3 regions of the Paenibacillus thailandensis genome follow, and region 2 is predicted to be linked to each of the others. Evidence: a T-box and tRNA genes for the amino acid it is inferred to sense, from the RefSeq annotation. Region 2 holds a T-box; the other regions hold tRNA genes.
The links. A T-box is a leader RNA that pairs with one kind of tRNA and senses whether it is charged. The one in region 2 lies ahead of leuS (leucine--tRNA ligase), so its partner is inferred to be a tRNA-Leu.
Positions count from the first base shown of each region.

Region 1 (10,569 bases), on a different contig from region 2:
CAAAGCCGGGCCCCTTCATCGAACAGGCTTCGGTAGAAGCTTTTTTTCAAGTCCTGAAATTAGCCGCAGAGGAGGCGACGAATCGATCATGACGGATGACAAGAAGTCCAACTCCGAACGTTTGCCCGAATCGGATCATGAAGGACGCGATCAGTACTATATGGATATCGACCGGATGGTCAACGAAGGGCTCGGCGGCGGTACCGTGTCGGTCCATAACGGATTGATCGAGGAAACGACGACGGACACGATGGAATCGGAGAACGAATAGCGACAAGATTACAGGAAGAGGTGCAGGCTACTTGGATATTCAACGCGCAAACGAGATTTACAACTCCAAGCAAATCATCAGCGTGAAGCTGGACGGGGATCCCGTCTGGATCGAAAAGGTCGATATGGACAACGGAATGGCCACCGTCCAGCTTGGCTCCAATCCGCTGAATACGAAGACGGTATCCGTGAATCAACTGGTGGAGGAAAAATAAAGATAACGGCAAGGGGCGCAGCTTGACGGCTGGCCCCTTGTTCGCTTCTTCGCGCTGTCGCAATGCTTCGCAGCTTTGCCGTCATAGCGGCGGCAAACGGCCGTCCGTCAGCCGCCGAAGGCGTCACGGAACGCCTGGTTCAGACGGTCCTGCTCCACTTCCCACAGCGCGGCGATTTCGCCGCTGACGTTCTGCTCCCACCAATCGGCAAGCAGCTTCCTTTTGCTTCTATTCTCGTAAATGTAAGGATAGTTCGCCGCAACCTTTTTGAAATACAGTTCTTCGGCTTTGCCCATCCGCTCGGGGGAAATATAGGTTTTGAGCCGTTTCGCGGTCCGGTACAGCTCGTTGCTGCACGCCCTTCGGATTTTGCGGGCCGTCGGGTAATTCGCTTCATGCTTGGGGCTTGGGGTATGCATGGCTACGGATTCCTCCTTCCGGTTCGTGCGCAGGGTCATACTTCGGTGAGAAGGCTCCGAATAGGAGCTTTAGTTACAATATGCCGCCGTTTCGAATCGGGACACAGGCACTGAGGAGAAGGATTGCAATCCGTATGCGCCCGTTTCGTTCGGGAACGGAAAAAGTGCCAACGGCCTGTAGAAGGAGGGCAAACGGCTATGATAGAATACTTGAGATAAGAGAGGGAGAAGAGAAGAGCGGAGGGAAAACGTAATGGAATCAATTTCAAATATTATTCACGGGCTGCTGTTATGGATTGAAAGTCTCGGCTATTTCGGAATACTGATCGGCTTGCTGATCGAAGTGATCCCGAGCGAGGTCGTGCTTGCGTACGGCGGATATCTGGTTTCGGAAGGGAATATTTCCTATACCGGCGCGGTCGTATTCGGCGTTATCGGCGCCGTCGGCCAGAACTGGATTTTGTACGCTTTGGGCCGTTACGGAGGACGTCCGCTCGTCAATAAATACGGGAAGTATATTAAAATCAAAGAGAAACATGTGGACATCGCCGAAAGCTGGTTTCAAAAATACGGCGCGGGCATCGTCTTTACGGCCCGTTTCGTGCCGGTTATGCGCCAGGTCATCTCGATTCCGGCCGGCATGGCCAGAATGAACTTCGGGTTGTTTACGCTGCTTACGGCTCTCGCTTCGATCCCTTGGTCGCTCCTTTTCGTTTATTTGGGCAAGACGCTGGGCAGCAACTGGAGCAATATTGAGGCGGAAGCTGGCCAATATGTGCAGCCTGCCATTCTGATCGCGATTGCGCTGCTTATCGTATACGTCCTGTACAAGTTTTTGAAGTCGCGCGGCAAAACGGTATAATGGAGCGAGAAGTATTCGAGCTACGGAGGGATACATAGATGAGCATAAATTTATCGGATAAATTCGGCAAGGGGATTACTCCGCGGCAATTTATCGACGGCATGACGAAAAATAAAGACGATTTTATCGATTGGTATAACCGGTTTGAATGGCCGAGCGAAGACGACAAAACGTTCTTCGAGTCGCTCCGCGGCCGCGAGCTGCGTTGCTTTATTCTGATGGCGGATTGGTGCGGCGACGCCGTGCGCAACATTCCGGTCGTACTGCGGGCTCTGGAGGCCGGCGATATACCGGCGGAGGTGCTCGTGATGGAGCAGCATCTCGATACGATGGACCAGTTTTTGACTTTTGGCGGGCGGTCGATTCCGATTGTCATTTTTGTCGACGCCGGCGGCGAAGTGCTGGGCAAGTGGGGACCGCGTCCGGAATACGTGCAGGAGCCGATGGTGTTGTTCAAGCAAAGCAATCCGGACCGCGAAGCGGCCGATTACGAAGCAAAGCTGGCCGAGACGCGACAGGAAATTATGCGCCGATACGGCGAAGGAACGGCTTATCATCCGCTGGTTATAGCCGAGCTGCGCAAGCTGCTGCAGTCGATTTGAGAGGAGCGAGAATCACCTATGCGCATTGAGACGTTTACGCTCGGACCGCTCCAGACGAACGCCTATTTGCTGACCAATACGGATTCTGAAGGGAAAGAGCGGGGAATCGTTATCGACCCGGGGATGGGCCCGGCCAAGCTTCTTGAACGGATCGCTTCCGTCAAGCTCGAGGCGATCGTGCTGACCCATGCCCATTTCGATCATATGGCGGGCGTCGAAGCCGTTCGGCAAGCGGCAGGATGTCCCGTTTACCTGCATGATTTGGAAGCCGGCTGGCTTGTCGATCCGAAGCTGAACGGCTCGGCCCGCTGGCCCGACGTCACGCAGCCGATTACGGCAAACCCGGCCGAGTACGCGCTGGACGAAGGCCAGAAGCTGGAGCTGATCGGGGAAGTTTTCCGCGTCATGCATACGCCGGGCCACTCGCCTGGCAGCGTCAGCTTATTGTGCGGGAACGAGCTGTTCTCCGGGGACGTATTGTTCAGGCTGTCCGTCGGAAGGACGGATTTGCCGGGCGGCCGCGAGCGGGATTTATACGACTCGATCAACAGGCTTTACCAGGAGCTTCCGGAGAGCGTCAACGTTTATCCGGGCCACGGGCCGAGGACGACGATCGGCTACGAAATGGCGAACAACCCTTATGTTCGCAAGCGTTAACTTTAGAAACAGCCGGAGGCTCTCAAGCCTGCCGGCTGTTTTTTTGATTCGGCGGCGCCGCCGAAACCGAGAGCGAAGCCGAGGGCAGCGCAACGGCTGTGGAAATAACCGCCATAATTTGAGACAATAGAGAAGATTGTGTTCGCTTTAGGGGATACCGATGAATAAAGGACGGTGCATGTAGATTGGCGGAAATAAAAAATAAACAGGATGCGGAGAGCTTGGCGGAAGACAAGCCGGAGAATGCCGGCCCGACGCCGGAGCAGCTGGCCGAAGAGAAGGAGCGGATCGTCAAGGCGGTCGCCGCGGAGCTCAGCCTTCCGTTAACGAAGGTGAAGGCGGCGGTGGCGCTGCTGGACGAAGGCAACACGATTCCGTTCATCGCCCGTTACCGGAAGGAAATGACGGGGGAGCTGGACGAAAACGAGCTGCGCCTCATTGAGGAGAAACTGCAGTACAAACGCAATCTGGAAGAGCGCAAACGCGAGGTCGTTCGTTTAATCGGCGAGCAGGGCAAGCTGACGGACGACCTGCAGCAAGCGATTATAGCGGCCGGCAAGCTGCAGGAGGTCGAAGATTTATATCGGCCTTACCGGCAAAAACGAAAAACGAGGGCCAGCGTCGCAAAAGAGCGGGGACTCGAGCCGCTTGCGCTGTGGCTGTGGTCGCAGCCGCGCCAGGCGGATCCCGTAGCGGAAGCGGCGCGTTACGTCAACGCCGAGAAAGGCGTGGAGACATCGGAGGATGCGCTGCAGGGCGCCATGGACATCCTGGCGGAAAATATCGCCGACGAAGCGTCGCTTCGCGCATGGGTGCGCAGGCATACGTTCGAGCAAGCGCAGATTCGCACGGTCGCAAAGGATAAAGAAGCGGAATCGGTATACGAAATGTATTACGATTACCGCGAGCCGCTGCGCAAGCTGCCGCCGCACCGCACGCTTGCGATTAACCGCGGCGAACGGGAGGACGTGCTGCGCGTTTCGTTCGAGCTTGACCCGGACCGGATTTACGAGCATATGCAGCGCAAGCTGCTGCGGAACGGAACGGCGCCTGCCGTTCGCGAGCTGCTGACGGCGGTGATCGAGGACGCATATAAGCGGCTGATTGCGCCTTCCATCGAACGCGAGGTGCGGGCGGAGCTGACGGAGAAAGCGGAGGAGCACGCGATCTCGATCTTTTCGGCCAATCTTCGGAACTTGCTGCTGCAGCCGCCTGTTCGCGGCCACGTGGTGTTGGGCGTCGACCCGGCATACCGGACGGGCTGCAAGCTGGCGGTCGTCGACGATACGGGCAAGCTGCTAGAAGTGGCCGTATGTTACCCGACGCCCCCCAATAACAAAGTAGCGGAAGCGGAGAAGCTCATTAACTGCTTGATCGACAAGTACGGGGTTCAGCTGATCGTGATCGGCAACGGTACGGCATCGCGCGAGACGGAGCAGTTCGTCGCCGGCTTGATTGCCGGAAGGAGCAAGGAGCCGAAGCTGAAATACATTATCGTGAACGAAGCGGGAGCTAGCGTATATTCGGCTTCCAAGCTCGCGCAAGAGGAATTCCCGTCGCTTGACGTCGCGGAGCGGAGCGCGGTATCGATCGCCCGCAGGCTGCAGGACCCTCTCGCCGAGCTGGTGAAAATCGAGCCCAAAGCGATCGGGGTCGGGCAATATCAGCATGACGTGAGCCAGAAGCGGCTTGACGAAAGCCTTGCCGGCGTCGTGGAATCGGCGGTCAACCATGTCGGCGTAGACGTAAACACGGCTTCGGCTTCGCTGCTCTCCTACGTTGCCGGCATTAACGCGACGATTGCCAAGAACATCGTGAAATACCGGGAGGAGAACGGCAAGTTCGCGAAGCGGCAGCAGCTGCAGAAGGTGCCGCGTCTCGGAGCGAAATCGTACGAGCAGGCCGCAGGCTTCCTGCGTATTGCGGGAGGCGGCAATCCGCTTGACAATACGCCGATCCATCCGGAGTCGTACGGCGTGGTGGACAAGCTTTTCGCGGAACTTGGCGTCAGCCTGAAACAGCTTGGCTCCGAGGAGTTGAAGCGAAAGCTGTCGGAGATTGACGCGGCCGAGCTGGCTCCGCGGCTTGACGTCGGCGTGCCTACTCTCCGCGATATTATCGACAGCCTGCTGCGGCCGGGGCGTGACCCCCGCGAGGAGCTGCCGCCGCCGATTTTCCATACCGACGTGCTGAAGATCGAAGATTTGACGCCGGGTATGGAGCTTCAAGGTACGGTCCGCAACGTAATCGATTTCGGCGCATTCGTCGATATCGGCATTAAAAACGACGGCCTTGTGCATATTTCGCAAATGAGCGATAAATTCGTCAAGCATCCGATGGACGTCGTTTCCGTCGGAGATAACGTAACGGTGTGGGTGCTCAACGTCGATGTCAAAAAAGGGCGCGTCGGCCTGACAATGAGAAAGCCATAACGTTTATTATCCGAAATGAAAGGGGTTGCCGGTAATCGCGCAACCCCTTTATAATTGTAATAGGACTTTATTCGCATATTCGACAATTGCGGGCGAAAGGAGAGAGACTATTGCGCGAGGAGAAATGCATCAGCTCCCCGAACCATAAATGGTTTGGATTGTCGCTTCAGGCTTTGGTCGTGTTATCGCGCAAGCCGTGCTCGATCTCGAGCTCCGAGATGGCGCCGCAGCTTTGTTCCGAGCCTACGCTGCTCAGGCGCGTATTGTCCAAGCTCGCGAAGGAAGGGATCGTGTCGACAAGGGAAGGGCGGGACGGCGGCTATCGTCTTGGCAGGCCGGCCGATTCGATTACGCTTGCCGACGTTTATACGGCGCTTCGCGTCGGGGATCCGCTCTGCAGCGGCATGCTGGATACGACGGGATTCAATGCGTTTGGCCAGGAGATGAAATCGGCGTTTATCGATATAACGGACGAGCTGGAGAGAATGACGGTGACCGTGCTTGGGCGTTACACGATCGCGCAGCTTGCCGAGCGAATTTGCGTCGAAAAGGGCAGCCTGGACGTCACGCTTGCGATCGGCAAGCTTCAGCAGGAAGAGGCCGATATCGAGCAAAGCGGATGAAAGAAATATGAAAAACAGGAATTGACAGAACGGCTTTCTCCATCTATACTGTAATTAATTGAATAACAGTTCATTCGGCAGAAGCTTACTGTGTTAATAATGTCACAGTAAGAAAAGCTTCTGATGAAGCTTATTCGATGAAAAGGGCCTTGGCTTTATCGGATGCTTTTTTTGCCAATAAGAGTTTGAGTTCCCGGAGTATCCCGGCAGCTTATGAATTCTTATACGGTAAATATTTTTGCCGTGAACTGAGCAAGTTATAACACAGATAAATCAGGAGGGAATCCAAATGAGTCATTCCGTATTGGCTTCGAACGATTTGTTTACGCTATTGAAAGAACGTCATTCCGTCCGTCATTATGACCCCGACTTCGTTATTTCGGAAGAAGAAATCAAAGAAATGCTCGAGCTTGCCGTCAAGGCGCCTTCTTCCTCCAATTCGCAAAGCTGGCGTTTTATCGTCGTAACCGACAAAGAGCTGAAAAAACAGCTCAAGCCCGTGTCGAACAATCAACAGCAAGTGGAGGATGCATCGGCCGTTGTTGTCGTATTAAGCGACCTGAAGTTTTACGACAAGCTGGACGATATCTTCACTTCGGCCGTTGAAGCCGGATTTATGTCGCAAGAAATTAAAGAAAACTACGTGCCTAACGCGGTGAAATTGTATGCGTCGCTTTCGCCGGAACGGTTAATGGAGGTCGTAAGTTTCGACGGCGGCCTTGTGGCGATGCAGCTTATGCTGATCGCGAAGTCCAAAGGCTACGACACGGTGCCGATGGCCGGATACGACAAAGAGAAACTGAAGGAGCTGCTGAACATTCCGGAGAATCTTCATCCGCTCATTCTGCTTCCGATCGGAAAAGCGGCACAACCTGGACGCAATACGACCCGCCTTCCGCTCGAGGATATTCTCACGTGGAACCGGTTCGAATAAATCGGCGTTTCCATCCGGGTGCTTTGGCTTAGCTGCTCAACGTTCCCGGAAGCAGAAACTCCCGCAATCGGCGGCATAAGGCCGAATTGCGGGAGTTTTGTTTTTTTATACGTGCTCAAAGCCCCGATCGGTGCTCTTGCTGGCTCGGGCTTTGTTTGCTTTGGTAAAAATACCAGCAGTCGTTCAACAATTTAATTTGGCGGCGGTCTTTTTTCTGAAAAGCGCGCATTAATTGGTTGCACAGCCATTGAGGCATACGCATCCCTCCTTCCGAGCCTAACCTGTTGTAACATTAGGATATGGGCGGAAGCGGGCGAATGTGCAGGTCCAACGTTATTCGTCGTATTCTTCCTCGTACCATTGCTCCAGCTGCGCCTGGAGCGCGCGAATTTCGGTCAACAGCGCGATAAGCGGGTAGGCTTGCTCCCGGATGCCCGCGAACTGCCGCTCCAGCTCGTTGATATAATCGAGGCCGGATACGACGGATGCGGAAGGATGATGCAGCTCTACGTCATTGCATTCCGCAATGGCTTTAGGCAGCGCCGGAACATGCTCGGCCGTCAGCTTGTCCATTTCTTTATGAAGCCTTAGGTTCAGCGCGCTCAGCTGATAGGCGTGGGTGGCCGGCATTTCGACGAACGTAAACGTTTGATGATCGGACATAAGGACGTAACGCATTGCTGGCATGAATATGTACTCCCCTCAACATAATGCTTTACCTGCATATAAAGCACGTCAATCTTCGCAATATTGCTACTTGACAGTGTAGCGTATCGAGCCTTTACAATTCAAGTAGTTGGGGGAGATTGTACATGACGGATGAGATGCTGCAGCAATGGGTCGAGAGGGTATCGCTGCAATTTTTCGGCAGGCCCTTTATTCATAAGGCAACGTTCAACGGGCGGCTGAAAGCGACCGGCGGACGTTATTTCACGAAGTCGCACAATATCGAGATCAGCCCGCATCAGCTTGCGGCTTTCGGCGAAGAAGAAACGGAGAAAATCATTAAGCACGAGCTGTGTCATTACCATCTTCATTTGATGCGGAGAGGGTACCGGCACCGGGACGCGGATTTCAAGCTGCTCCTGAAGCAGGTAGGGGGATCGCGGTATTGCCGGACGCTGCCGGAGAGGGAGGAGCGGAGGCGCCTGCCTTACAAATACAAGCTCGTATGCCGGAACTGCGGTATGGAATATTTGCGAAAAAGGAAAGTGGATCCGGCCAAATACGTTTGCGGAAAATGCCGCGGAAAATTATTAATAAAATCGCTTGACATTCCGGACAGGCCGTGATAAATTATTACTTGTCGCCGCTGATGAAACGGCACGAATTGAATAGCGTTTTTATGACATATATTCCCTGATAGCTCAGTCGGTAGAGCACTCGACTGTTAATCGAGTTGTCACAGGTTCGAGTCCTGTTCGGGGAGCCATGGAGAGATACCCAAGTGGCTCAAGGGGACCCTCTGCTAAGGGGTTAGACTGCGCAAGCGGTGCGAGGGTTCGAATCCCTCTCTCTCCGCCATACTCGTCATAAGACGCATTGCATGGCCCGTTGGTCAAGGGGTTAAGACACCTCCCTTTCACGGAGGTAACAGGGGTTCGAATCCCCTACGGGTCATTTTCTTTTTTTTATATGTGCGGTAGTGGTGGAATGGCAGACACGCTATCTTGAGGGGGTAGTGGGCGTACGCCCGTGGAGGTTCGAGTCCTCTCTACCGCACCATAAATATGACGATAAATTCGAAAGCCTTGCTGAGCAAGGCTTTTTTTGGTGTTTTAAATGGTAGTTTAGGATTATTTCTTATTGTATATCATGTAAGAACTCGAAAGAAAGCTTTGTCCGCAGGACAACGCGAGCCGAGCAGGGATGATCATCGAAGGTGGTCACGTTGCAGGCGACACCCCGAGGCATAACTTAACGTAGGCGGGTCGAAAGAAAGCTTTGTCCGCAGGACAACGCGGGGGTTTGCATGACGGATTGTCGAAGACGGCCGCGTGGCAGTGACGCCCCTTGGGGTGTCCAGAGGGTGCAAACCCTTGGAGCCCCTCCTCTGGAGGGGTGGGGGAAGGAAAATCATTAAAAAAAGATGGCCATATGGTCATCTTTTTTGCCGCTATTTATATTCAACCCGGCGGTTCAGGTAAATGTTGGAGCCATACTTTTTCGTCAGGCTTCTCGACTCCTGCTGGACGAAAGCGCAAATGTCCTTCAACTTTTGCGTCCGGGGCTTTATCGTCTCTTTGACTTCGCCGTTTACGACGACATCGAATACGATCATCGGTTCAGTCACCTCCTTGTTCGGTTTAGCGTTCTTTCTCTTTATTCGCAGTATAAGCTCCGATTATTAGCGGGAAGTTAAGCGAAGATTTGGCTGGCATTAAAATATCTGTTTTTCTTTATATTCCGGTACGGCCGAGGTTATGACCGCCAGTCGTCTAAATCTTTGAAAATTTTCTTGTTTGGAGTCGATTATTGGCCCCCGGGATGATATGATGTACAGAGTATGGTCGCATAGGTAAGGGGGATTACATCATGTACTATATTAGTACACGAGGCAATGTTGGACAGATCGGATTTATCGACGCGTTTCTGATGGGGCTTGCGGACGACGGCGGGCTGCTTGTGCCGGGCGATATTCCGATAATTTCGGAAGCCGTGCTGAAGTCGTGGGAAAACTTGAGCTTTCAAGAGCTTATGCTCGAAATATTCTCCTATTATACGAACGGCGAAATTCCCGAGGAAGATTTGAAGGCGATGGTGTACGCGAGTTACGGACGTTTCCGCGCTCCCGAAGTGACGCCGGTTCGCCGTCTGAAGGACGGGCTCCATCTGCTGGAGCTGTTCCACGGGCCGACTTTCGCATTTAAAGATATCGCGCTTCAACTGATGGGCGAGCTGTATTCATACGTGGCCCAAAAGCAAAACCGCAAAATCCATATTCTCGGCGCGACTTCCGGGGATACGGGAGCATCGGCCATCGAAGGCGTGAAAGGCAAAGAAGGCATTAAAATTTGCATTCTCCATCCGCATCAGAAGGTGAGCAAGGTGCAGGAGCTGCAAATGACGACGGTTCAGGAGGATAACGTGCTGAATTTGTCGGTGCACGGCAATTTCGACGACTGCCAGCGCATTATTAAGGAGCTGTTCGCCGATATCGATTATAAGACGAGCCGTCATCTGGCCGCGATCAACTCGATCAATTTCGTGCGGATTTTGGCGCAGACGGTATATTATTTCTACGCATATTTCCAGGTGCGGAAGGGCGCCGAATATCGGACGGTCGATTTCAGCGTGCCGACGGGCAATTTCGGGGATATTTTCGCCGGTTATTTGGCGAAGCGGATGGGGCTGCCGGTAGGAAAGCTCATTCTGGCGACGAACGAAAACAACATTCTCGAGCGGTTCGTCAAGGAAGGCGTATACCGGCCGGGCACGTTCCAAAGCACGTACAGCCCGTCGATGGATATTCAAGTGGCAAGCAATTTCGAACGTTACCTGTATTACGTGCTGGATGAAGACGCTCAGGCCGTCGCTTCGTTGATGAATCAATTC
Region 1 is NZ_JBHUMY010000001.1:685,142-695,710, reverse strand. It holds gene ACFSW5_RS03205 (hypothetical protein) at 89-271, shown strand; gene ACFSW5_RS03200 (H-type small acid-soluble spore protein) at 303-485, shown strand; gene ACFSW5_RS03195 (dehydrogenase) at 593-904, opposite strand; gene ACFSW5_RS03190 (DedA family protein) at 1,158-1,766, shown strand; gene ACFSW5_RS03185 (thioredoxin family protein) at 1,805-2,368, shown strand; gene ACFSW5_RS03180 (MBL fold metallo-hydrolase) at 2,387-3,025, shown strand; gene ACFSW5_RS03175 (Tex family protein) at 3,247-5,457, shown strand; gene ACFSW5_RS03170 (RrF2 family transcriptional regulator) at 5,568-6,080, shown strand; gene ACFSW5_RS03165 (nitroreductase family protein) at 6,370-7,014, shown strand; gene cmpA (cortex morphogenetic protein CmpA) at 7,130-7,270, opposite strand; gene ACFSW5_RS03155 (hydrolase/acyltransferase) at 7,348-7,701, opposite strand; gene ACFSW5_RS03150 (SprT family protein) at 7,827-8,306, shown strand; tRNA gene ACFSW5_RS03145 (tRNA-Asn) at 8,371-8,446, shown strand; tRNA gene ACFSW5_RS03140 (tRNA-Ser) at 8,448-8,538, shown strand; tRNA gene ACFSW5_RS03135 (tRNA-Glu) at 8,563-8,634, shown strand; tRNA gene ACFSW5_RS03130 (tRNA-Leu) at 8,654-8,739, shown strand; gene ACFSW5_RS03125 (mechanosensitive ion channel protein MscL) at 9,131-9,295, opposite strand; gene thrC (threonine synthase) at 9,550-10,569, shown strand, end outside.
Region 1: it has a tRNA-Leu gene. The T-box ahead of leuS (leucine--tRNA ligase) is inferred to sense a tRNA for this amino acid. The anticodon was not compared.

Region 2 (10,569 bases):
CCGGAGCCGGCCGTTTCGGGATCCGATTCGGAGGCTGCCGCTTCCGGCCATAACACGAACAGCTCCGTCTGTTCGTCCGGCTTCCAGCTCTGTCCGGTGCGGGCCGCATACAACGGAATGCCGCGGGAAGCGGCTTTTGACAGCAGCTCCTTGGCCTCGTCGCTGTCTTTGACGGTGCCGTTCCATAATATCCGTTTGATCGGAACCGCATCCATGACAGCAAGCAGCCCTTTGATATGATCCGTATCCAAATGAGTCACGACAAGCAAATCCAGCTCGTGCACCCCGCGCTTCATAAGCAGCGGCGCCACGACGTCCGCGCCGACTTCGAACGGATCGCTGCGCTCTCTCCATTCCTCTCCCGCCTTGCGGAAGCTGAGCGCTCCCCCGCCGTCTATCAATATATGTCGGCCGGATGCCGTCTTGACATAAATCGAGTCGCCCTGGCCGACATCCAGGACGCTGACCTGCGCGGAACGGTCCAGCATGTCCGGATGATACGCATAGATTAATAGAATAGCGGCAGCAAGCCCTAACGTCAATAACAGAAGCATGTCGCGCCGAATGCGCTTCCTATGCTGCTCCAGCCAAAAAGCGGCCGGCGAGAACGCGGCTTCCGGATCCGCCGACCGGCGCATGGCGAAGGAGGCGGGAACGGTTCCGCCGGTTGCCTGAAATTCGGCGCCTTGGGCGGCATTCGGAGCGGCGCCGGTTGCCGCGAGCCTGCGCATAAGGTGCGCGTCGGGAACGGTTCCGCCGGTTGGCGTCCTTGCCGCTCTTCGAGCGCCGGAACGCAATTCGCGCGGGCTCTCTATGCCCAGCTCGAGCAGCATCCCGGCGGCTAGAGGAGCGGAGTCGGACCGTGTCGGCGCGAGCGGCATCGTCTCGTTCTCTTCATCCGCGGCTTGCTCAACCGTTCCCCGCCCGTTTGCAATCGACCGCAACAATAAAAGCATCGCGCCAAGCACGCCATACCACGCGATAATCCAGCCCGCGGACGGGGTTGCCCATATCGTGCGGAAGCTCTCCGCCACCGCCAGCTTGTCCACAAGAAGAAACGTCAGTTCGTTGGCGTATACGGAGACGCCGGCCAGAAGCTTGGCTCCTGCCGGCCAGACGGCGCCGAGCAGAAGCGCTCCTCCGCCAAGCGGCATGACGATAAAGCTAATAAACGGGACAAGCGCGAAGTTGGCAATCAAGCTCAACAGATGAAACTGATTAAAGTAATAGATGCTGACCGGAAACGATACAAGCTGGGCGACGACCGTAACGGCCGCCAGATCGTAAAGCGGCTTGGCCCGGCCTCCGTGAGGCATAATGCCGCGGACGGGAGGCACTCCGATAATTAACCCCGCCGTAACCAAATAAGATAGCTGAAAGCTCACGTCCTCGATATAATTCGGATTCCAAACGAGCATCAGCACGGCCGAAGCCGCGATTAAATGAAGGCCGTCCTTCAGCTTCTCCATCCGGGCGGCCAGCAAGCCCAGCATCGTCATAAGTCCCGCGCGAACGACGGACGGCGAGCCCCCGGTCAGCAGAACATAGACCGGGACCGCCGCAAAAACCGTCATCAGCATGTTTTCCCGCGAGAGCCGCAGCAAGCGCAGCAAGCCGCCGAGCGCATATACAAATACGGCCACATGAAGGCCGGAAATGGCCAGAACATGGGTAAGGCCAAGCTTGGCGAATTGGCCGAACTGCTCGGGGTCCAGGTCCTCGCGGATGCCGAGGACCAGCCCCTTCATATACCCGGCTTGCTCCGCCGGGTAAAGCGCATCGACGCGCGAGCCGAGCCACGCGCGCGCGGCATCGATGCGGCCGAGCAGCGCGGCCGCGGTCCATTGCGGGCCGGGCGCCGTCCGCACGGCGCCCGTGCCCTGCGCTTGCAGCAGCCAGTGGATATGCTGGCTGCGGAGATATCGGCGGTAGTCGAACCCGCCGATGTTGGACGCGGCCGCCGGCAGCTCCAGCTCGCCGGCGACGCTCACGCGGTCGCCGCGGCGCCATGCGGCGGCGACCGCCTGCTGCGGCTGCTCGGCCAGCCGCACGCGGACGAGCACGGTCTCGCCGAGGCTGCGCGGCTCCGTATCGCCCGCCAGCTTCACGGCGCTCAGCTTAACGCGAAACGCGGCGAGATCGCCGTCCACTTCAACCGCGGACACGATAATCCCCTCCGCTTCCGCGGCAAAGGCCGCTTCCGGCTGGCGCTCCGCCTCTGCAGCCAAATCTTGCAGCGCGGTCACGTTTCTCGCATCCGTCCATTGCCGCTCGCCGGCCGAAAGCCCATAGGCGAGCAGGCAGCATGCCGCCAGCCGCCACGACATCGCGCCGGTCGCGGCTAGCAGGACGGCGGCGGCCGCCAGCGCGCCTCCCGCCAGCCAGAGACCGCTTACGTTCAAAGCAGCGGCCAAGCCGCTCCCGGCTACCCAGCAGATTGCAAACCATAATAACGGCCTCCTGTTCATGAATGGCACGCCCGTCAACCTCCTTTGCATATTTCCTTCTCCTCTTCTATAGAGAAACGTCAATCGCGCTAAACGCCCATCCCGTTCAACATGACTGCCGGCTGCATGCTTCGCTTTGCCGGCCCGCCCTAGCACCCATAAAAGAAAGAACCCCCCAGCGCACCGCAAACATAAATTCGCGATGCGCGGAGGGTTCTTCCCTACGGCTTGGCTATTCGCTTAACACTTGGATACCGGCTTGCGCGGGAGGCTCGTAACCGTGCAGCGGGCGGAATTGAATGCCCTTTGCCTTCATGAGCTTCTCGACCTTCTCGCTGTCCTTCGGATAAGCCCGGTGATAGACGATCTCTTGAATACCGCTGTTCGCCAGCATATTGCTGCACGTCCAGCACGGTTGATCCGTCACGTACACGGTCGATCCTTCCCGGTCTATGCGGTCGGTGAAGAGCAGCAAATTCTGCTCGGCATGTATCGTTCGAATACAGCGCTGCTTCTTGACGGCTTTCTCCACGCCGTCCACCACCTCGATCTCAAGCTGCTCCGCAATCATGCAGCCTTCCTCCGAGCAATCCGGCACCCCCATCGGCGCGCCGTTATAGGCGGTGCCCAGCAGCTTCTTGCCCTGGACGAGTACGGCTCCTACATGGCGCCTCGGGCAGCGGGAACGCGTCGATACCATGTAGGCAATATCCATGAAGTATGTATCCCAGTCCTTGCGCTCCGCCTCTTGCGTCATTGCGGCCATAAACGTTCCTTCCTCTCTTGGTGCCTGCGAGCGGCAGTTTCCTCTATCGTGCTACTTCCATTATATTTCGATCGGCAAAATATGCAAAGCCCGTCGGACAATAGGCAAACGGCACTTCCCGCAAAAAAGCGTTACCGTCCGGCGCAGCTGTCTCAGACAGGGAACTGGATAGCCCCAGCGGAACCCCCTTCTTATTAAGGAAGGGCCGTGACGCTGTCTTTGATACCGGCAAGCAGCTTCTCGCCGATTCCTTTTACGCGGAGCAAATCGTCCACGGAACGGAACGGGCCGTTCGCTTCCCGGTCGGCTACGATGGCCGCCGCCTTGGATGGCCCGATTCCTTTTAACGCGTCGAGCTGCTCGGCCGTTGCGGTGTTGACGTCCAGCTTGCCGTCCGGCGTTGCGCCGCCGGACACCTTCCCCGCCGCAACATCGCCCGCGGCTTCCGCGCCGGCAGGACCGGTTGCCTCGCCGCCCGGCGTACCGCTGCCTTGCTCCGCCGCCGCTCCGCTCGTCTCCGTCGCGGCTCCCTGACCGGCCGCCTGCTGCGCAGCCTCGGCTCCGGTCTCTTCAAGCGCGGCCACCGAGGCTGCGGCCGCTTCGCTTACGTCGATCCAGCCGGGAGGCTCTTTCTCCGGCTGATGAAGCGCCAACACAAAAAAGAGTACGGCCGCAGCGCCGCAAGCGGCTAAAACGAAAGTTTGAAAGCTTGAATATCTTCGCATCTTTTTCTCCTCTTTTTTATAAATAATTGACATCCTCGAAGCGAACCGCGCATACCGTATAAGAGGTATAGTTTGTCGAAAACCTACATGCGTTAAAAGCATTCGCTTGCACAAGCTCGATATCGCATGCAATGACGGATTGGAGGTCCAGCGATGAATGTCGGTTTTATCGGGACGGGTACAATGGGAACCTTGCTCATCGAGGCGCTGATTACTTCCGGAGCGCTTGATCCCAAGCAAATTTCCGTCAGCAACCGCACCTTGGCCAAAGCCGAGGCTTTAGCTGCCCGTTATCCGGGTCTCCGGGCCGTTCATTCGAACGCGGAAGCGGCAGCGGATTGCGAGTTGCTGTTTCTTTGCGTCAAGCCGTTGGAATTTCATAAAGTCGTCGGCGACATCGCTTCCGTCGTATGTCCCGGCCAGCTTGTCGTCTCCATTACGAGCCCGGTTATGATCTCGCTGCTGGAGCAGCGGCTCCCCTGCAAAATCGCCAAAATGATCCCGAGCATCACAAACAGCGTATGGAGCGGCGCCACTTTATGCATCTACGGAAGCCGCGTTGCCGAAGAAGACAAGGATAAGCTCGAGTCTTTGCTGAAACATATTAGCCAGCCGCTGCGCATCGAAGAAAGCTTCACCCGCATCGTATCGGATATTTCCAGCTGCGGTCCCGCGTTTTTTGCTTTTTTGCTGGAGCAGTTCGTTAAAGCGGCAGTGGAAGAGACCGGCATCGAGCGCGGCGAAGCGGTTCGCGTCGCCAGCGAAATGCTGCTTGGCACCGGATTGCTGCTGACGGAAGGCGGCCTGACGCCCGAGCAAATCCAGAAGAGGGTAGCCGTTCCGGGCGGCATTACCGCCCAAGCCCTTGAGCTTCTTCGGCAGGATACGGCCGGCGTGTTCGGACGGCTCATCCGGACGACCCATGACAAATACAACGAAGACGTGGAAAAAATCGGCGAAATGTTCGGAGAACCGTAAAAAAGAGGTGAACGGCTTTATGGCCGCTCACCTCTTCTATGTTGTGCCCCGTTAATTCGCTACGATGTTGACGAGCTTGCCTTTAACCGCGATCACTTTGCGGATCGTTTTGCCTTCCAGCAGCGGTTTAACCTTATCGAGCTCTTTCGCGAGCCGCTCCATCTCGCTTTGTTCGGTATCCGCCGGAATCGACACGCGATCGACGATTTTGCCGTTCACCTGCACGACGATTTCGACCTCCTGATCGACCGTCCAAGCCTCGTCGTAAGCCGGGAACTCCGTATAGGTGATCGTGCCGGAGTTGCCCAGCTTCTCCCACAGCTCTTCCGCGATATGCGGCGCGATCGGAGACAGCATCTGAACGAAGTTTTCCATCGCCCGGCGCGGCAGCACGTCGGTCTTGTAGGCTTCGTTGACGAATATCATCAGCTGGCTGATCGCCGTGTTGAAACGGAGATTCTCGTAATCTTCCGTCACCTTTTTAATCGTGCGGTGCCATACCCGTTTGAAAGCATCGGTCGTTTCGCCGTCCGTAATTTTGCTGCTGAGGCTGCCGTCTTCCGATACGAACAGGCGCCAGACGCGGCTCAGGAAGCGGAATGCCCCGTCCACTCCGTTGGTGCTCCACGGCTTCGTCGCCTCAAGCGGTCCCATAAACATCTCGTACAAGCGCAGCGTATCCGCGCCGTATTCGTTTACGATATCGTCCGGGTTAATGACGTTGCCGCGCGATTTGGACATTTTCTCGTTATTGGTGCCGAGAATCATGCCCTGGTTGACAAGCTTGTGGAACGGTTCTTTCGTTTCCACGATGCCAAGATCGTATAGCACTTTATGCCAGAAGCGCGCATACAGCAGGTGCAGCACGGCGTGCTCGGCGCCGCCGATATACAGGTCGACCGGCAGCCATTCCCGCTGCTTCTCCTTCGAGCACAATTCCTTGTCGTTCTTCGGATCGATGAAGCGCAGATAATACCAGCAGCTTCCCGCCCATTGCGGCATCGTATTCGTCTCCCGGCGGGCTTTCATGCCCGTCTCCGGATCGACGGTGTTCACCCATTCGGTCACGTTCGCCAGCGGCGATTCGCCTGTGCCCGAAGGCTTGATCGCATCAACGTCCGGCAGAAGCAGCGGAAGCTCCTCCTCCGGTACCGTCTTCATCGTGCCGTCTTCCAGATGGATAACCGGAATCGGCTCGCCCCAATAGCGCTGCCGGCTGAACAGCCAGTCGCGCAGACGGTACGTCACTTTGCCTTGTCCCGTGCCTTCCGCTTCGAGATGCTCGATCATAACCTTGATGGCGTCCTCCATATTGAGACCGTTCAGGAAGCCGGAATTGACGTGAGGACCGTCGCCCGTATACGCTTCTTTCTCCACGTCTCCGCCTTGCACGACTTCGACGATCGGCAAGCCGTATTGCTTCGCAAACTCCCAGTCGCGGGTGTCATGTCCCGGAACGGCCATGATGGCGCCCGTTCCGTAGCCGGCCAGCACGTAATCGGCGATCCAGATCGGAAGCTTCTCGCCGTTCGCCGGGTTGATCGCGTAAGCGCCCGTAAATACGCCCGTTTTTTCCTTCGCGAGATCGGTGCGCTCCAGATCGCTTTTGCGCGCGGCCGCTTCCTTGTAAGCCGCTACCGCCTCTTTTTGGGCTTCGGCCGTAATTTGGGCGACAAGCTCGTGTTCCGGCGCAAGGACGCAATAAGTCGCGCCGAACAGCGTGTCCGGGCGGGTCGTAAACACGACCAGAGAGCCCTCGTGGCCGTCGATGCGGAACGTCACTTCGGCGCCTTTCGATTTGCCGATCCAGTTCCGCTGCATGTCTTTAATGCTTTCGGACCAGTCCAGCTCCTCCAAATCGTCAAGGAGACGATCGGCGTATTCCGTAATTTTGAGCATCCATTGGCGCATCGGCTTGCGGACGACGGGATGGCCGCCGCGCTCGCTTTTGCCGTCGATCACTTCCTCGTTCGACAACACGGTGCCGAGAGCCTCGCACCAGTTGACCGGCACTTCCGCTACGTAAGCAAGGCCTTTCTTATACAACTGGATGAAAATCCATTGCGTCCACTTATAGTAGTCCGGATCCGTCGTGCTGAACTCGCGGTCCCAATCGTACGAGAAGCCAAGCGACTTGATCTGGCGGCGGAAATTGTTGATGTTCTTGACTGTTATGTCGCGCGGATGCTGGCCGGTGTCCAGCGCGTGCTGCTCGGCCGGCAAGCCGAACGCGTCCCAGCCCATCGGGTGAAGCACGTTGTAGCCTTTCATTCTTTTATAGCGCGATACGATATCCGTGGCGGTATAGCCTTCCGGATGGCCGACGTGAAGGCCTGCCCCGGAAGGATAAGGGAACATGTCAAGGGCGTAAAACTTCGGTTTGCCCGGATCCTCCGTTGTTTTGAACGTTTTGTTCTCTTCCCAGTATTTCTGCCACTTCGGCTCTATGGCTTGCGGATTGTAGCCATGCTGCTGCTCTTGCGACATGTTTAACTGCTCCCTTCCTTCTTTCCAAATATCCATTTGAAGCGAACCGCTGGCGGCAAGCCGGCCCCGTTCGCATAAAAAAACTCCCGCCCTTAGCGTAAAATCGCTAGGGACGAGAGATTATTCTCACGCGGTACCACCCTAGTTAGCTTCGGGCATGCTTTGCCTTCGGCTCACTTGTCGCCCGTAACGCAGGCTATGCGGTGCGGTTCGCCGGAATCCGGGTAGCGCACGGCTCCAAGGTGAGTTCACATTGCTGCAGGTCCGGCTTGCACCTTCCGCCGGCTCTCTTGACCTTGCAGTCGCTGTTACTAATCCTTCTCAACGCGGTTTATATTTCTCGCAAGAAACGGCTCGTCCTTGGATTGAACATCGAAGTCGTTTCTGCTTTAAGTAAATTACTTTCGATTATAAAGAGGCGCACCTTCGATGTCAAGCGCTGTCCGCGCACATGCCGTCGAACGCCGGAACGCTTGCCGGACAACGTTTTGGCCGCCTTGCGGAAGGCAGAGACGCGCAAGCGTTTGTTGCGCCCGAACGGCAAATCCGCCGGCGACGAAAAGCTTGGCTCTCCTCCCCGGAATGGCCTATAATAGAAACGTTAAGCTAGCAGACGGCGGAAACCCGGTTTCCGGCCATCAGAAGGAGGGCTTTATAACCCATGCTGTATTTTATCGACAATCAAGGCATTACGGACGCCTCGCTCAACCTTGCGCTGGAGGAGTACGCGCTGCGCCATTTTCCGGCCGAGCATGATTATTTGCTTTTTTATATAAACGCCCCTTCCATTATAATAGGCAAAAATCAGAACACCGCGGAGGAAATCAACGCCGAGTTCGTGGAGAATAACGGCATTCGCGTCGTTCGCAGGCTCTCCGGCGGCGGAGCGGTCTATCATGACCTCGGCAATCTGAACTACAGCTTTATCACGAAAGACGACGGGGATTCGTTCCATAACTTTAAAAAGTTTACGGAACCCGTCGTGCAGGCGCTCGGCAAGCTTGGCGTCCGGGCATCGATGACCGGCCGGAACGACATTGAAGTCGAGGGACGCAAAATATCCGGCAACGCCCAATTCGTTACGAGAGGCCGATTGTTTACGCACGGCACGCTGCTGTTCGATTCGGAAATGGATCGGGTTGCCGCCGCGCTGAAGGCGAATCCCGAGAAATACGTATCGAAAGCGACCAAATCGATCCGCAGCCGGGTGGCGAATATTCGCGAATTTCTGCAGGAGCCGATGACGATCGAGCAGTTCCGCGGGCATTTGCTTCAATCGATCTTCCAAACGGAAGGAAACGTGCCCGTCTACGACATCGGCGAGGAAGAATGGGCGAACGTCCGCAAGCTGGCGGACGAGCGATACCGCAATTGGGATTGGAACTACGGCCGTTCGCCGGCCTTCAACTTCCGCCAGACGAAACGGATCGAAGGCGCGGGAACGTTCGACGTCCGTCTGCAAGTGGAGAACGGCATCATCCGGGAAGCCGCCGTATACGGCGATTTCTTCGGACGCGGCGACAGCAAAGAATTTGCCGGGAAACTGATCGGCTTGCGCTACGACGCCGGCACCATGGAAGAACTGCTGGACCGGGTCGACTTAACGCATTATTTCGGTCCCGTCACGAAGTCGGACTGGCTGTCGCTGCTTCTATAGCAACAATGTTTCTTGCGGGGTTGGGCGCCCGCCGTTACGGCGGCGCCCGGGTCTTTTTTTATGCGGTCTTAAGCGCATATTGTTTCTGCGCCCCTCCAACCCGTTTTCCCGCCGTCCCCCTTCCCCCTTCTCCTTCCTTAGGGCACTTCCCGTACGTCACATTATCAAAAAAATGTCGCAACAGGAACAATCTCCTAGTATAATGGAACTCTACTTTCCCGCGATAGATTTGTGTTTAAGCAAAAAATGGACAAATTTCGTGCCGATCGGCACAACCTTTTTAATTGCCGTTTCGTCATTATTTACGTTAGGCAAAAACGTTCAGGAATGACACAGGAGGAATTCGTCGCTTGAGAACTAAACTGCTGGCCGTTTGGTCCGTCATTATTCTGGCGGGCGCAGCGATGCTTACGGGTACATACGCCGCGATGTGGTATTGGAATCATGGAGCACGTTCGGACGTCGAGCTGGTGAGCGAACCGCTTCTTGCGGTCGAATCGGCGCCAACGTTAAAAAGCGGTTACGACGTCATTGTCGCCGGAACCGATCCCGAAGGCGTCATCGCCGCGGTATCGGCCGCTCGCAACGGGCTTTCCGTTCTGCTCGTCGACGGAAAAGGCCGGGACCGGTTGGGCGGACTTATGACCGTCGGGGAGCTGAACACGCTCGACTTGAACTATTCCCCTTCGCAATCTTTTTTCCGTAAGCTATTGGGCCGCTACACTTATTTGAACAAAGGGCTTTTTCAAGAATGGTACGCCATGGTCGAAGGGTCTTCGTTTGATACCCGTACGGCCGCCAACGCGTTTTACCGGATGGTAAAGGCGGAGCCGAATATCGACCTGCTGATGAAAGCGCAGCGGATGGAACCGATCGTGGGCGGAGCGTCCGGCCGGAGCGTGACCGGCATGCGGATTGTCCGCGAGGACGGCGCGGCGGCCGAAATTGCCGCCAAAGCGGTTATCGACGCGACGCAGGACGGCGACATCGCCGCAGCGGCAGGCGCGCCGTACACGGTCGGACGGGAGGATATCGGCAGCAAGGACGAGCTGATGGTGGCTACGCTGGTCATCCGCATGAGCGGCGTGACGCCGGAAAGATGGTCGAAGCTGGCGCATTACGAGGACGCCGATTATGACGAAATGAGCATATGGGGTTATAACAAGGCGAAAGACTACGTAGCGAGCGACCCTTCGCGGATCAAAATGCGCGGCCTGAATATCGGCCGGCAAGCCGACGGCACGATCCTTATCAATTCGATGCAGCTGTTCGGCGTCGACCCGCTTGATCCGGAATCGGTCAAGGAAGGCATGAAGGCCGCCCAGGCGGAAGCGCCGCGCATCGCCGAATATTTGAAGCAAACGTTCGAACCGTTCGCGGAGCTGGAATATGCCGGCACGGCGAGCGAATTGTATATCCGGGAATCGCGCCACATTATCGGAGAATACCGGCTGAAGCTGACGGATTTGCTCGAAAACCGCGATCATTGGGATTCTATCGCCTACGGCT
Region 2 is NZ_JBHUMY010000016.1:146,844-157,412, forward strand. It holds gene ACFSW5_RS15650 (ComEC/Rec2 family competence protein) at 1-2,468, opposite strand, end outside; gene ACFSW5_RS15655 (deoxycytidylate deaminase) at 2,680-3,213, opposite strand; gene ACFSW5_RS15660 (ComEA family DNA-binding protein) at 3,408-3,938, opposite strand; gene comER (late competence protein ComER) at 4,092-4,916, shown strand; gene leuS (leucine--tRNA ligase) at 4,968-7,403, opposite strand; T-box leader at 7,509-7,737, opposite strand; gene ACFSW5_RS15675 (lipoate--protein ligase) at 8,068-9,060, shown strand; gene ACFSW5_RS15680 (FAD-dependent oxidoreductase) at 9,411-10,569, shown strand, end outside.

Region 3 (10,569 bases), on a different contig from region 2:
CTACAATTTTGGAGGTTGCCGATCATGTTTACGAAATGGTGGACGGGAAGTTTATTTAAGGGAGCGGCGGCCGTCGCTTTAGGCGCTTCGCTGGCGTTTACGAGCGCATGCTCGCTGCTCCCGGACGAGGGAGAGGAGGAAGTGCTTCCATCCATCGCGCCGCCGCAAATCTCGAAGAAGCCGGAATACGAAGTGACGACGGCAACGCTGGAAACGAAGATTCAAGTCGTCGGCAAGATGCTCTCCTCGAAGGAGGAGCCGCTTTATTTCACGCTGGAAGATAAAAACTTGAAAGCTTTGTACGTCAAAAGCGGAGACCAGGTAGCCGCCGGCCAGCTCATCGGCGAGCTTGACGTGGACGAATTGCAGAAGCAGCTCAAGTCGGAACAGCTTGCTTTCCGCAAGGAAGAGCTGTCGATGAAGGAAACGATGCGCAATAAAGACACGATGGATCCGATCGAATTCGAGGAGCTGTCGATTGCCTTCGAGGAGAAGCGCCAAGGAATCGCCGATCTGCAGGAGGAGATCGCCAAAGCGAAGCTGACGGCTCCGTTCGCCGGCACCATCCTGGACGTCAAGGTGGAGAAAGGCGATGCGATTACGGCTTATAAGGCGATTGCGACGATTGCGGATACAAGCGTGCTGATTCCCGCCGCGAAGCTGACGAAGGATCAGTTGTCCAAAGTTGCGGTCGGCATGCCCGTCTCGGTCAGCATCAACAATATCGGAACGGTCGAAGGCAAGGTGAAGCAGCTGCCGCTTGCGACCGAATCGGATTCGGAGAACGGCAACGAAGAGGACCTCGAACGCTTGGAAGATTTCATGCACGTAGAGCTTAACGAAATGCCCAAAGGGCTGACGCGCGGCATGCCGCTGTCGATCAGCATCATTATTAACCGCAAGGAGAACGCCATCGTCATTCCTCCGTCCGCCTTGCGTACGATCGGATCGCGAACGTACGTGCAAGTGGTGGACGAAGAAGGCAAACGGGAGGTCGATGTGGAGGTAGGCCAGCAAACGGCGACGCAGATCGAAATATTGCAGGGGCTGACGCCGGGGCAGAAAGTGGTAGGTCGATAGCCGATGGGTATTCCGCTGTTTCGATTTTTATTCCGCAAAATGTGGAATACGCGCTGGCTTACGGTCAGCACCCTCATGGGCCTTATTATGGCGGTCGCGTTTGCGACCAGCATTCCGATGTATGCGGACGGAGCGCTTAAGCGCGTCGTTTCCGAATCGCTTAAGGAAAAAAGCGAAGGACTCCCGGCCGGATCGCTCCTTATGCGTTATCAAGCGCCGGGAGGGACGAAGACCGACCCCGGACAGCTGAATGACGTGGACGGCTATATCGGGAATGAAGTGCCGCAGCTTATCGGCTTCCCAAGCCAAACTTACGTCCGAAGCTATTCCATTCGGGGCACGGACGTCGTACCCGAAGATCCGACCAAAGTGGACGCCAGCCGGAGCCGCCAGCTGACGATTTCGACGATGTCGGGGCTGCAGGAGAAGACGGAGCTGACGCAAGGCGCTTGGTTCTCCGAAAGCGGGGAGAGCGGCGGCGTCCTGGAGGCGGTCATGCTTGAAGAAGCGATGTACCGCAACGACATTCATGTCGGAGACGTTTTCGAGTATCCCGTTTACGGCGGGCTGAACTTGACGTTAAAGGTCAAAATCGTCGGGGTTTACAAGCCGGCAAACGACACGGACCCGTATTGGTTCCAAGGTCTGGAATCGCTTATGAACTCGATTCAAATCAGCGAAGCCGCTTTCGAAGGCTTGATGACCGAGGACAACGTACCGATCCAGAACGCTTCGTGGTATTACGTGTTCGATCTGTCCGACATCCAGACGAGCGAGCTGAATCCGCTCGGCCGGACGCTCGAGAGGCTAAACGTCGAGCTTTACCAGAAGCTGCAAAACACGAAGGTGGAAATTTCGTTCGCTTCGACGCTTAGCGAGTTCCGGGCCCAAAGCCTGCAGCTGCAGACGATGCTGTTTACGCTTGCCGCTCCGATGCTGGCGATGGTGTTCTATTTCATTGCCATGAACGCACGTCAAGCGCTTGACAAGCAGCGGAGCGACATCGCGGTATTGCGAAGCAGAGGCGCGGGTACCCGGCAAATTATATGGATTTATTTACTGGAAGGGCTGCTGCTTGGAGCCGTCGCGCTGGCGGCCGGCCCGTTCCTCGGATGGTTTATGGCGAAGAGCATCGGTTCGGCCAACGGCTTCCTCTCTTTCGTCAACCGGAAATCGATTCCGGTAGGCTTCGGCACGGAAGCGATCATTGCCGGAGGCGCTGCGGTGCTGCTTGCGATTCTTGCGACCGTCATCCCGGCCGTCCTGTACGCCCGCTCCTCCATCGTCAGCTATAAACGCGAGCTGGCGCGGTCGGACCGCGGACCCGTCTGGCAAAGATGGTTCATCGACGTCGCGTTGCTCGGTCTTGCCGGCTACGGCTGGTATTTGTTCAACGAGCGCCAGATGCTTACGTTCCAGACCGGCATGACGACCGACCAGCTTAACGTTCAGCCGTTTCTGTTTTTCGTGCCGGCGTTGTCCATTTTTGCCATCGGCTTGTTTTGCTTAAGGCTGTTTCCTTGGCTGCTCAAGCTGTTTAATCTGCTCGGGCGCAAGTTTCTCCCGGTGCCGCTTTATTTGACGCTTACGCAGCTTTCCCGTTCGTCCAAAGGCTATTATCCGCTTATGATTTTGCTTATATTGACGCTGGGACTCGGCGTGTACAACGCTTCCGCGGCGCGGACGATCGATTTGAACTCCGAGGAGAGGACGCTGTACCGGTACGGAACCGACGTCATCATTCAGACGGTATGGGAAAGCACGGCCGAATTCGCGAACCCCGGCAATAACGGAGGCGGGGGAGGCAACGGCGGCGGTAGCGGCGGTGGCGGCAATGGCGGAGGAGGCGGAGGAGGCGGAGGAGGCAACGGCGGTCCTCCGACGCCGACAAAAATTTTATACAACGAGCCTCCGTTCGAAATATTCCGCAAGCTGGAAGGCGTGAAAGCGGCTGCCCGCGTCCTGCAAACGAACGCGAGCATCGTCGTCTCCGGCCGCTCCATCGGCCAGGGGACGGTCATGGGCATCGACAATGTCGACTTCGATGACGTCGGCTGGTTCCGCGAGGACTTGTATCCGGTCCATCCGAACTATTATTTGAACAATCTCGGGTATTACGAGAACGCGGCGATCATTCCGACGGGCGTTGCCGAGAAGTATCAGCTTAAGCTTGGCGACGCGATTACCGCCGGGTTCCCGGACGGAAGGCTGGAATTCGTTATCGTCGGCATATTGCCTTATTGGCCTAGCCAATATCCGGATCAGTCGCCGTTCATTATCGCGAATCTCGATTATATTTACGACCAGCTGCCTATCATGCCTTACGAAGTGTGGCTCAGCATGGAGGAAGGCGCGAAGGTCGCTCCGATACTGGAGAAGCTGGCCGAGCAGAACATTGCGGTAGCGTCCGTGGAAGACGTGCGCAACGAGCTGCTCACGCAGGCGAAACATCCGACGAGGGGCGGCATATTCGGCATCTTAAGCCTTGGCTTCCTCGTATCGGTCATCGTCACGCTGGTCGGATACGTGCTCTATTGGTTCTTCAATCTGTCCGGCCGCGTTGTTCAGTTCGGCGTTCTGCGCGCAATGGGGCTTTCGAGAGGACAGCTGACGGGTATGCTGCTGCTCGAACAATTGCTGACGGCCGGATTGTCCATCGGTCTCGGCATCGGGATCGGCAAGCTGACGAGCGTGCTGTTCCTTCCGTTCCTGCAAACTGCCGAGAACGTGACCGATACGGTTCCGCCGTTCCGGGTCGTGTTTAATTCGCAGGATATGCTGCAGCTTTACGGCGTCGTCGGCTTCATGATCGTCATCGGAGCCATTCTGCTCTTCCTGCATATCCGCAGGCTGCGCGTTCATCAAGCGGTCAAAATGGGAGAGGAGCGATAGACGATGATCGAATGCGAAGGACTAGTCAAAATTTACAAAACGGACGATTTGGAAGTCGTTGCGCTTCAAGGCCTCAACCTGAAGGTGGAGGACGGGGAGCTGATGGCCATTATCGGCAACAGCGGAAGCGGCAAATCTACGCTGCTGAACATATTGGGCGGGCTGGACCGCCCTTCCGCCGGGCAAGTGACGGTCGGCCCTTGGGATTTGCTCAAAATCACGGAAGAACAGCTCGTCCAGTACAAACGCGAAACGGTCGGTTTTATTTGGCAAAATAACGCGCGCAATCTGCTTCCGTATTTGTCGGCGCTCGAAAACGTGGAGATGCCGATGATGCTTTCAGGCAAAACGGACCGCGCTTATGCCAAGCAGCTGCTTGAGTGGGTCGGCTTGAAGGAGCGGATGCACAACAAGCTCCACCAGCTGTCGGGCGGCGAACAGCAGCGGGTCGCCATCGCGATATCGCTCTCCAACCGGCCGAAGCTGCTGCTTGCCGACGAGCCGACCGGCTCGGTCGATACGGCCACGTCGGATATGATCATGGGCATATTCCGGCGGTTGAACCGCGAGCTTGGCGTCACGATCGTCATCGTTACTCACGATTTGTCGCTTGCGGGCAAAGTGGACCGCGTCGTTGCGATCCGCGACGGCTTGACCAGCACGGAATTCATCAAGCGAAATCCGAATATTATTCCGGGTGGGGGTGAGGCGGCATCTTCAGAAGAAACGAAAGGATTGCAATCTTCCGTGCATGAAGCCTACGTCGTCGTGGACCGCGTAGGGCGCCTGCAGGTACCGAAGGAATATTTGACCGCTCTGAACATTAAAGACAAGGCGACGATGGAATTTGACGGCGAGCGAATCGTCATTACGCGGCCGAAAACATTGGGGGAGTGAAGTAGCGAATGACTGGAAAATGGAAATGGATCGGCAAGCTGGCCGCAACGGCCGTTTCGGTTACGATGCTGACGGGGCTTATTTCCGCTTGCAGCGGCGGCGGGGATCAGTCGGCCGAAAATAGAGTGCTTCGCATCGGGGTGTTATACGGCGAAGCCAATAACGATTCCTGGGTGCGCGAGCAATATACGAACACCTATGAATATACGCACCCGAATATCGATATCGAATTTCAATTTGCGGTCGATTACAGCGCCAGCCGGTTCGATAACCCGAACGGGGAAAACGAAAAGCAGCCCGACACTTACGAGCAGCTGACGAAAATGCTTACCGGCGACAACCCGGTTGACGTCGTTATTTTCGACTACAACTATTTGAAGCGCCTGACGCAGGATAATTTGCTCAAGCAGCTTGATCCGCTTATTACGCAGGATAAATTCGATATTTCCGACTACGTTCCGACCGTGGTCGACGGGATCAAGGCGGCTTCGGGCGACAACGCCCTCTATGCGCTTACGCCGACGTTCAATTCTTCGGCTCTCTACTACAATAAGACGATGTTTACCGAAGCGGGCATCGATTTTCCTACGGACAACATGACTTGGGACCAAGTGTTCGAACTGGCCCGTTTGCTCAGCAAGGGCGAAGGCGGGGAGCGTCAATTCGGCATGACGTTCAATCGCTGGGGATCCGACGGTTATTACGACATGCAAACGTACAGCGCCCCGCTAGGCTTGAAAAAATGGGACGACAAGCTGGAGCGCATGACGGTTAACGAGCCGGGCTGGCAGAAGGTATGGGAAACGATGACCGGCTTGTACAAGGATCACGTCGTTCCGACGCAGGAAGATATGTCGCTTGTCTACGAAAGCATGAACAAGCAAAACGCCGACGGCAGCTACTATTCCAATCCGATTGGCGGCGACCTGTTCTTGCTTGGCCGGACGGCGATGACCATCGGCGAATACTACTATGCAAACGAAATTAAAACGACGATGGACAACGCGTCGAAAATTCAGGATTTCAAACCGTTTGAATGGGACGTCGTCACGATGCCTTCGCATCAAGAAATGCCAGGGGTTGGCAATGTGTATTTAAGCGATCTGATGGGCATTAACGTTAACGCGCCAAACGCGGACGATGCATGGGATTTCATCAAATTTACGAACAGCCGGGAGTGGGCGGAGCTGAAGTCGCGCAACAATTACCAATTGACCGCCCGCAAAGAGTTCATCAAGCCGCGCGACGGTTTAACCTTCAATATCAACGCGTTCACTTCGGTGAAGCCGATTCCGCCGCAATCCACCGATACGGAGAAGCAATTGCGGGAATACCCGCGGCTTTACGAGGCGGAGCAGCCGGCGTACCAACTGTTCCAAGAAGTCGTGCAAGGGACGAAGACGGTTGAAGAGGCGCTGGCGCAGTGGGAAACGGAAGGCAATAAAATATTGACCGAAATCAAAAACGCTCCTGCGAGTCCGGCCGAAGGCGAATTGAAGCCGGCAGCCGACGGCGGCGGTACCGCAGAGGCGGTTCCGGTCGGTTAAATGACGCATGTATCCCTCCTTGTTTGGGGAAATATAACCTCAAACAAGGAGGGATTATTCGATGAAATGGATTTATTGGGTTCGGCTTTACGATACGAAGTTTCAAGCGGGCTGCCTTGTCCGCCGAATGGAAAACGACTGGTGGATTTACGGCTACGACTGCCCGAAGGAAATCGAAGTGTTCCGGTCCCGCAAAGGAAAATACGGCGTCCGTTATGTTCCCTGAATGAAATCATAAATAAAAAGATGCCAATTCTTCCTTATATAATTTAAAAAAAATGCTTGACTTTATACGGTAGGTTCATGTATATTTAATTTTGTCGCCGTTCGAGTTTGATCTTTTCTGACCTGATCAGAAAGTTTAGTTTCGACACTCGTTTTTGTGATTGGCGATATAAAACTGCCGCTGAAAGGCGGTCGATCGTCCTTGAAGAACTTCGATCGAAGGTTTTCAGACAGACGGTTATTAACGCGGGGTGGAGCAGCCCGGTAGCTCGTCGGGCTCATAACCCGAAGGCCGCAGGTTCAAATCCTGCCCCCGCAACCAACCTTACGAGAAATGAACAATCATATTGTCAGGGCCCTTAGCTCAGTTGGTTAGAGCGGTCGGCTCATAACCGATTGGTCGGGGGTTCGAGTCCCTCAGGGCCCACCATTGAACACACAACCTGCCGGGGTGGCGGAATAGGCAGACGCACAGGACTTAAAATCCTGCGGTTGGTGACAACCGTACGGGTTCGACCCCCGTTCCCGGCATACGGATTGTGGAAAAAATCGCAAAGCCTTCGTTACGGGCTTTGCGATTTTTTCTATCTAATTTCATTATTTTTCGCTGCGACCGGCATACCGGAGCTCTGCGATTGGCCAAGGTAATCTCAATTGGCTAATCGCGGAGCTTTTTTATTTGAACATTGGCCGCATAGAGGCTGCAAAAAAATCTAATTGCAGGAAATGAAGCCGTTTCATATAGTGAATAAAAGCTTCCTGGCCAGGATTTAGCTTTCATAATTCCGATAAAACCAATGGGACAACTAATATAAAGGAGCCGTGAGAGGAACCATGACCAAATCAACAAACCGGGTTTACTTATCGATCTCTGCCGTGCTGGCGGTTATGCTGCTGCTGTTAACGGCCTGCGGCGGCAACGGGGCAGCCGTCGACAATAACAAGATCGGGGAGGATGCAGCCGACGATGTGCTCGAGTTAAGCATTATGACGATAACGCCCAGCGCCGTTCCCGCTGCGGACGACAACGTCATTAAACGCGCGATTGAAAAAGCGACCCATTCCAAAATGTCTATTCAGTGGGTTTCCAACAATGTTTATACCGACAAGCTTAACTTGACGCTTGCTTCCGGGGATATTCCCGACTTGATCATGATCAACGACCCTTTCAACAGCACTTTTACCAAGATGGTGTCGCAAGGCGCGTTCTGGAATATAACTCCATACGTTAAAGATTACCCGAAATTAGTGAACGGTATCCCCGCGAACGCCTGGGAGACGACCAAAGCGTCCGACGGAAACAATTACGGCATTCCCCGGCCAAGACCGGTAACCGGAGAATCGTTTTTTATTATACGCAAAGATTGGTTGGACAAGCTGGGACTCGAAGTGCCGGATACGACGGACGAATTGTTCGCGGCGATGCAGGCCTTCGTGGAACGGGATCCCGACGGCAACGGAAAAAAAGACACGACGGCGCTCGCCGCTTATATTAGCCCGGACGATCTGGGCTGGGGCGGAAACATCGGACCGGTGCTTGGGGCGATCGAAAGCTCGTTCACCGGCGTAAACGGCCATTGGAAGTGGGATGAAACGCACAACAGCTTGGTGTATACGGCGTTGCTGCCGGAAACGAGAGAATCGCTTCTTTACTTGTCCAAGGCTTATAAAGCCGGCATGATGCCGGAAGATTTGCTGTCGCTCAAGCTGAACCAGGCGCGCGAATTGTTCAAGCGCAATCAGGCGGGCATAATCGTCGACAAGACCGGCACGATGCGCAACATCTATGCCGACGAGCTCAAGAAGGTCGACCCGAACTTCAAGTATACCGATTTTTATCCGCTGACGAATTTGAACGGGTACAATCCGAAAGGATCCGGCTATAACGGGATTCTCGCGATCCCGAAATCGGTGCCGGAAGATAAGATGAAGCGAATCTTGAAGCTGATTGACACTTGGATGAACGAAGAGGTGTTCAACATTCAGCGGTTCGGTCTGGAAGGGATTCATTATAAGGTCGTAGACGGCAAAAAAGTGGTAGACGAAGAGAAACGGAAAGCCGACAATGCCTCGGACTTCAACCATATTGTCAATGTCATTCATTTGCCGGTCGAAAAGGCGGAAGGAACGGAAGAGGAAGTTGCGGCAAGCGAGCTGTTCGAGAAGGTCGAATTGGAGCGCGATAAGACAAGCGTTCCGGACATTGCCGCAGGTCTGCAGTCCGAGACCGGAAAGGCGATATTGCCGGATTTGAACAAAAAAATGCAAGATTTGAAGGCCAAAATCATTATCGGCCGCGAGTCCATAGAAGCGTGGGACGCTTTCGTGAACGAGATTAAGGAAGACGAGCGGTTCAAAGCCATGACGAGCGAAATGACGGCAGCCTACAAGAAACGGACCGGTCAATGAGCATAGCGAAAAGGAGCTGCCGACCATAAACATGACGGAACATCCATTGGGGGTCCAAGCAGTGCGCGGCAGCGGCCGGAGGAGCAAAGCGGGGAGGCTGCTTTCCCGATTTAAGCGAGACCGCGCGTTGTATCTGCTTGCTCTGCCGGGCATCGTTTTCTTTCTTATCTTTAAGTATGTTCCGATGTGGGGAATCATTATCGCTTTTCAGGATTATTCCCCCTTTCAGGGAATTGCGGGGAGCGAGTGGGTGGGGCTTCGGCATTTCGCCGCCTTGTTCTCCAATCCGGATTTTTCGTTGTTGTTCCGCAACACCCTTGCGATCAGCCTTTTGAATTTGCTGTTGTTTTTTCCGTTTCCGATACTGATCGCCATCTGCTTGAACGAGCTGCGGAGCGCCGCGTTTATGAGAGTGATCCAGACGGTCATTTATTTGCCGCATTTCCTGTCATGGGTCATTATCGCAGGGTTGACGTTAGTTTTGTTTGCGAAAGGAAACGGGCTTGTCAACGAGCTGCTTGTACGGATGGGACTGTCCAAAGCCGACTTTCTGACGAATCCGGACGGCTTCTGGCTGATGGTGACGCTGCAGGCGATCTGGAAGGAAGCCGGCTGGGGCACGATCGTATTTCTGGCGGCTATGGCCGGCATCGATCCGAAGCTGTACGAAGCGGCCAGGATCGACGGCGCCGGCCGGCTGCGCCAGATTCGGCATATCACGCTGCCCGCGATCCGGACGGTCATTATCGTGCTCCTTATCCTGCGGCTTGGCGACATTATGGAGGTTGGCTTCGAGCAAATTTTTCTCATGTATAACGGAGCGGTATCGGAAGTGGCCGAAGTATTCGATACCTATGTTTACCGGGTTGGGATCGAGAGGGGAGAATTCAGCTACAGCACCGCCGTCGGCGTATTCAAATCGGTTGTCGGGCTTGCGCTCGTTCTTCTGGCCAACAAGCTGGCGAAACGGATGGGCGGGGAAGGTGTTTTCTAATGGACGGCAATAAAACCCGGTTTGCCATATATGCGAAAGGATGTTGCGTTGTGAGAAGCCATCATTGGCCGGAGCGGCTCGGACAGTCGTTGAACGCGCTGTTTCTTGCGCTGCTTGCGATCGTCATGATTTTTCCCGTTTATTATGTGGTTGTCGTTTCGTTCACGGATCCCGGCGAATATTTAAGAAAGCGTATCGTCCTGTTCCCGGAGAACTGGTCTCTGGAAGCATACCGTTATTTGCTGTCTACTCCCGCGTTTCCGAGATCGCTTGGCAACAGCGCTTTTCTCGCGGTTGCCGGAACGCTGTTAAGCTTGGCCGTTTCCGCATCTCTCAGTTTTGCTTTGTCGCAGAAGCAATTTCAGTTCAGAAGAGCGATTATGCTGCTCATTTTACTGACGATTCTGTTTAATCCGGGCATTATTCCGAACTACTTGCTGGTGCGGGAGCTTGGTCTGATCAACAGCATATGGGCGTTGATCCTGCCGAGTCTTGCGAACGGGTGGACGGTGCTGCTGTTGAAAA
Region 3 is NZ_JBHUMY010000012.1:269,096-279,664, reverse strand. It holds gene ACFSW5_RS12830 (ABC transporter ATP-binding protein) at 1-59, shown strand, start outside; gene ACFSW5_RS12825 (efflux RND transporter periplasmic adaptor subunit) at 25-1,080, shown strand; gene ACFSW5_RS12820 (ABC transporter permease) at 1,084-3,972, shown strand; gene ACFSW5_RS12815 (ABC transporter ATP-binding protein) at 3,976-4,869, shown strand; gene ACFSW5_RS12810 (ABC transporter substrate-binding protein) at 4,878-6,416, shown strand; gene ACFSW5_RS12805 (hypothetical protein) at 6,478-6,642, shown strand; tRNA gene ACFSW5_RS12800 (tRNA-Met) at 6,887-6,963, shown strand; tRNA gene ACFSW5_RS12795 (tRNA-Ile) at 6,995-7,071, shown strand; tRNA gene ACFSW5_RS12790 (tRNA-Leu) at 7,087-7,172, shown strand; gene ACFSW5_RS12785 (extracellular solute-binding protein) at 7,476-9,050, shown strand; gene ACFSW5_RS12780 (ABC transporter permease) at 9,082-10,044, shown strand; gene ACFSW5_RS12775 (carbohydrate ABC transporter permease) at 10,095-10,569, shown strand, end outside.
Region 3: it has a tRNA-Leu gene. The T-box ahead of leuS (leucine--tRNA ligase) is inferred to sense a tRNA for this amino acid. The anticodon was not compared.